Algoriphagus sp. Y33: one gene and its partner. Each later gene encodes a partner of the first gene's protein in a complex. Links are inferred from orthologs where the notes say so. Each region holds a gene or a part of one and is shown in the gene's direction. Other genes may lie near its edges.

Region 1 (2,758 bases):
CACTGCTGAGGGGGATCGATTGAAAGCATCTCCTTTGGCCAAGAAGATGGCTGAAGATAAAGGAATAGATATCCGTACACTGAATGGTTCGGGTGAAGGCGGAAGAGTGGTGAAGAGGGATGTGGAAAACTTTGTTCCTGCTGCAGCTCCACAGGGTGGTGATGCCGTAGGTACTGCTGCTCCTGCTGTAGGGGTAGAAAGCTTCAAAGAAGAGAAGGTTTCCCAGATGAGGAAAGTGATAGCAAAAAGACTTGCAGAAAGTAAGTTTGGAGCACCACACTTCTATCTGACCATGGAAATTAACATGGACAAGGCTATAGAAGCTAGAAAAAGCATGAATGAAATCGCTCCGGTGAAGATTTCCTTTAATGATATGGTAATCAAGGCAGCAGCAGCAGCTCTACGCCAGCATCCTAAAGTAAACTCTAGCTGGTTAGGTGATAAAATCAGATACAATGACCACATCCACATAGGTATGGCAGTAGCAGTGGAAGAGGGATTGTTGGTTCCTGTCATCCGATTTGCTGACAGTCTTTCACTTTCCCAAATTTCTACCCAGGCGAAAAGTTTGGGAGGAAAGGCGAAAAATAAAGAATTGCAACCTAAGGATTGGGAAGGAAATACCTTCACAATCTCTAACTTGGGAATGTTCGGAATCGACGAATTCACCGCCATCATCAATCCGCCGGATGCATGTATCCTTGCTGTTGGCGGGATCAAAGAAACTGTAATCGTAAAGGATGGAGAGATGAAGATTGGCAACTTGATGAAGGTGACTTTGTCTTGCGATCATAGAGTCGTGGATGGATCAGTGGGATCTGCATTCTTGATTACACTGAAAAGTTTACTCGAAGATCCGGTCAGAATACTGGTTTAAGAAAACAATAAACTGCCAAAAAGTCCTGATTTCAGGACTTTTTGCTTTTTGTACGTTTATTGGTAAGTATGCATCACACAATAACCAATCACATGACAAAAATTAAATCAACAACCGTAGTTGCGATCCGCCAGAATGGAGAGGTAGTGATAGGCGCAGATGGGCAGGCGACTTTGGGAAATACAGTAGCTAAAAGTAGTGTAAAGAAATTGAGGGTATTGCAAGGTGGCAAGATCGTTACAGGATTTGCAGGTTCTACCGCTGATGCATTTACGCTCTTAGAAAAATTCGAAGAGAAGCTCGGAGCTTTTGGTAATAATATGAAGCGTTCCGCCGTGGAGCTTGCGAAGGAGTGGAGAACAGATCGTATGCTTTCTAAGTTGGAAGCTATGATGATTGTTGCTGACAAGGACGATATTTTGATTATTTCAGGAAATGGAGATGTGATCGAACCGGATATGGAGATAGCCACTATCGGATCGGGAAGTATGTATGCCCAGTCAGCAGCAAGAGCCATGAAGCAGTTTGCTCCTCACATGAGTGCTGAAGAAATGGTAAGAGAAAGCCTGAACATAGCAGCCGACATCTGTATTTACACCAATCATAACTTGGTGATTGAGAAAGTAAAGGACTAACTAAGGATTCTGAATTTTTAAACCGAAGCTAGCTACTTCGGTTTTTTTAACCATAAAGGCCAAAGCGTATTACGCAAAGGGCGCAATTTATAATTTCGGATGTATTGCCAAGTTATGCGTCAGCTTTGCCGGAATCAGGATTTCAAGATAAGAGCCTTCGTTTTTCCTAAACTGTAAGTAGTGATATTTAACCATTTCGAATAATCATTAAGTTTTTATGTTTATCCGCTTGTCTGCCAGTAAAGAGACAAAAGCAATATAGGATTTGGCAATTCCGATAGCCATCGGGACTACTTAGGCCTGGCCGCCGTGGCGGGTCACCTGTCTTTCCCGCCTGCCGTCGGGCAGGAGTCTTCCGGCAAGCAAACCGAAGAAAATCATGCTACTGGCATCATTGCGGATAATTATAAGTTTTTTATGTTTTTCTAAACCTGTTGCGCCCATTGACAGTTAAGTCTTTGAATACAAAAAGACACTATGGAAACTACCACTGTTAAGAAAACGACCAAAAAAGATTATAGAAAACTGATTCTGGAAGGGTTTAAAAATTATGTGCTCGAGCATGGTGATTTGCCAAAATCTGTGTTCAAGTTTGCAAAGGACTTGAAAATGAAAGAGGAGGAGTTCTATGCTTATTTTACCTCTTTCGAGTCGATCAAATCCACCATTCTTGTTGATATTTTTGAGGAAACACTTGCTGAGATCGATAAACAGGGAGTGTTTGAAGGGTATTCGGCAAGAGAAAAATTTCTAAGCTTTCTATTCACATGGATTGAGGTTCTGAAAAAAAACAGATCCTATTTGCTCAGTCTCTATATGAGTAAAGTAAAATCCTTTGCCACCTTACCGAAGGAATCTGCTGAGTTCAAGGAAAAGTTTAAAGCTTTTGCCAATGAAATAATTTTGGAGGGCAAGGAGACGCAAGAAATTGCTACCCGACCGGTGATTTCTGATCGATACGATGAAGCACTATGGATTCAGGTAGGATTTGTGTTTAGATACTGGTTAGACGACACATCTCCAAGATTTGAGAAGACTGATGCAGCGATAGAGAAATCCGTGAATTTGGGCTTTGATCTGATGGGCAAAAGTGCACTGGATTCATTTTTGGATTTTGCGAAGTTCATGTACCAGTCTAAATAACTTATGACAGACAACTTAAACGAGCAACAGGCAATCCCTGTCTCAAAAGTACAGCGTGCTGCCAAATTCATCTCCACTGGAGCAAAAGTCGGAGGGAACTATG
Region 2 (2,905 bases), 110 kb from region 1 along the record:
TGGACAAGTGTGGGTGGTGAGATTTTGTTTATTGAAACTAGCCTGAGCAAAGGAAAAGGAAAACTTACACTTTCGGGGCAGTTGGGCGATGTGATGAAAGAATCGGCGATGACGGCGTTATCCTACCTGAAATCCAAAGCTGACAGATTGGGGATCGATCATAGAGTGTTTGACCAATATGACCTTCATATACATGTCCCTGCGGGAGCTGTTCCAAAAGACGGGCCTTCAGCCGGCATCACCATGCTCACTGCGATGGCTTCGGTGTTTACCCAGCGAAAGGTGAAAGCCAAAGTGGCCATGACCGGTGAGATCAGTTTGATCGGAAAAGTAATGCCGGTGGGCGGGATAAAGGAAAAAATACTTGCTGCCAAGAGAGCAGGAATCAAAGAAATCATCCTTTGCAGTAAAAACAAACGGGATATTGAGGAAATCGATGAGCAATATGTGAAAGGTGTGGAATTCCATTTTGTGAATAAGGTGGAAGAGGTGTTGGAGATTGCCTTGCTCAAGACTAAGGTCGAAAATCCACTGCATTTCAATCTGCAGTCAGAAAACGGAAAAGATAACAAATAGGATACATGCTTCCTTTTTGGGAGATACTTTCCTTTAAATAACATACCTAATTAAAGCCCAGACCTAGAGTGACCACCACGGTCTGGGTACATTTTAACCTAACATCATGGAAAAAATACTTTCGCTGACTCCGAGACAAATCGTCGCCGAGTTGGATAAATATATTATTGGGCAAAATGACGCAAAACGGAACGTTGCTATTGCCCTGAGAAACAGAATTCGCCGACTGATGGTGAAGTCCGATATCCAAAAAGATATCGTACCGAACAATATCCTTATGATCGGATCTACCGGAGTAGGTAAGACTGAAATTGCCAGAAGATTGGCAAAAATAGCCAATGCACCCTTTACAAAGGTGGAAGCTTCCAAATTCACAGAAGTTGGTTATGTAGGGCGTGATGTGGAGAGTATGGTACGGGATCTTGTGGAGCAGTCGGTAGCATTGGTGAGAGAGCAGAAAAATGAGTCGGTGAAAGCGAAAGCTACTGAAGCTGTGGAGGAAATAATCTTGGATATTTTGATTCCACCGGTGAAAAGTGCCGGTTTTACACGTGCTATTTCTGTAGATACCGATGAGAATGCTGAGCCAAGCAATGATGCGGAATTAAACGAAAGAACTCGTGAGCGATTCAGAGAGAAGCTTCGTGACGGAGAATTGGATGATCGCAAAATTGAAATAAACGTCAAAGCCGGTTCGCCGATGGGCGTAGGGATGATTGGAAACGGTATGATGGATGATGCCAGTATGGCAGGTCTTCAGGATATGATTTCCAACATGATGCCTAAAAAAACCAAAAAGCGAAAGGTTAGTATTTCTGAAGCAAGAAAGATTTTGCTTGAAGAGGAAATGTCCAAGTTGGTTGACTTCGAAGAAGTGAAGGAGGAAGCGATCCAACTTGCCGAAAATAACGGAATCATTTTCATAGATGAGATAGATAAGATCGCATCCAAGTCCGGTAAAAATGGCGGTGGCCCTGATGTGAGCCGTGAAGGTGTGCAGCGGGATTTGCTTCCTATTGTAGAAGGATCGGCGGTCAATACCAAATACGGTGTGATTAATACTGACCATGTGTTATTTATCGCAGCAGGAGCATTCCATGTGGCAAAACCTTCGGATTTGATTCCGGAATTACAAGGAAGATTTCCTATCAGGGTAGAGTTGCAAAGCTTGACACAGGAGGATTTTTCAAGGATTTTGAGAGAGCCCAAAAATGCTCTTACCAAGCAATATCAAGCACTGTTTGAGTCAGAGGAAGTGTATCTTGAATTCAATGACGAATCTATCGAGGAGATCGCCCGATTGGCATTCCTGATCAATCAGGAAGTGGAGAATATCGGGGCAAGAAGACTTCACACAGTCATGAGTCATCTGCTCAATGATTTCTTGTTTGATGTGCCTGATACCATTACTGCCAATTCCAAAATTATGGTAACCAAGGAAATGGTAGCAGAACGATTGAATTCCCTTGTACAAAACAGAGATCTGTCCCAGTACATTCTATAAAATTCAATATCATGCAGAAATCACTTCTTATACTTACTGGTCATAGCAAGGGACTTGGGAGAGCTATTCTAGATGCTTATCTGCAACATGATGAGTTTGAAATCATAGGCATTTCCAGAACCAAACTTGGACTGGCTAATCCCAATCTCACCGAAATCAGCATTGATTTTGGTGAGATTGATTTATTGGAAACTGAACTTCCTAAGTTGTTCCCTTCAGGAGATTACAAGGAAATTATACTGGTTAATAACGCGGGATTGATAGGGGAGATCAAGCCTGTTGGTAAGCTTCAATTGGACAGTCTGAGAATTCAACTCAATGTCAACGTGCTGGCTCCCATGTATCTGATGAATGCTTTTGTGTCGACTTTCAAGAATTCTGCAGCACAAAGGATTATTTGCAATATCAGTTCCGGGGCTGCTTCCAAACCGGTAGAAGGCTGGGGAGGATATTGTAGTACCAAAGCTGCGTTGGCAATGTTTACCCAAGTAGCGGCTAAAGAAAATGAAGAGATACGGTTTTTTAGTGTTGCCCCGGGAATAGTAGATACACGGATGCAGGGTGAAATCAGACAGGCTGATGGATTGGATTTTCCCCAAATAGAGCGATTCAAAAACTACAAGGAGAATGGGGATCTTGCTTCACCGGAATCAGTAGCGTCAAAGATCAAGTACATGCTGGAAAATGAAAGCGGGTTTCAGGAAGTAATCCAGGATGTCAGGAGCTTTGAATTGCCGATGTAGCTACTGGGACTGCGATTTAACCACAGTGGGTACAGCGTTTTTCGCGGAGGTCGCAACTAGCTGGTTTTAACCATTCGTCTGC

The links. The genes of interacting proteins can lie anywhere in the genome.
Region 2: the proteins of hslV (region 1) and hslU are in contact, whole or in part, in a solved structure (PDB 1G4A), measured with the Escherichia coli proteins. The link is inferred for Algoriphagus sp. Y33 from one-to-one orthologs.

What each region holds. Positions count from the first base shown.
Region 1 is NZ_CP061947.1:3,193,948-3,196,705, reverse strand. The notes cover bases 7-2,740. They hold hslV (ATP-dependent protease subunit HslV), read left to right. Parts: upstream 7-969; coding sequence 970-1,512; downstream 1,513-2,740. Other genes in these bases: ID165_RS12850 (AarF/ABC1/UbiB kinase family protein), read left to right, coding at 2,659-2,740; ID165_RS12855 (TetR family transcriptional regulator C-terminal domain-containing protein), read left to right, coding at 1,990-2,655; ID165_RS12860 (hypothetical protein), read right to left, coding at 1,807-1,956; ID165_RS12870 (pyruvate dehydrogenase complex dihydrolipoamide acetyltransferase), read left to right, coding at 7-877. Outside these bases: more of ID165_RS12870, read left to right, coding at 1-6; more of ID165_RS12850, read left to right, coding at 2,741-2,758. UniProt on the Escherichia coli protein: Protease subunit of a proteasome-like degradation complex believed to be a general protein degrading machinery. The complex has been shown to be involved in the specific degradation of heat shock induced transcription factors such as RpoH and SulA.
Region 2 is NZ_CP061947.1:3,088,609-3,091,513, reverse strand. Bases 1-2,881 are described here. They hold hslU (ATP-dependent protease ATPase subunit HslU), read left to right. Parts: upstream 1-682; coding sequence 683-2,080; downstream 2,081-2,881. Other genes in these bases: ID165_RS12405 (SDR family NAD(P)-dependent oxidoreductase), read left to right, coding at 2,092-2,823; lon (endopeptidase La), read left to right, coding at 1-576. UniProt on the Escherichia coli protein: ATPase subunit of a proteasome-like degradation complex; this subunit has chaperone activity. The binding of ATP and its subsequent hydrolysis by HslU are essential for unfolding of protein substrates subsequently hydrolyzed by HslV.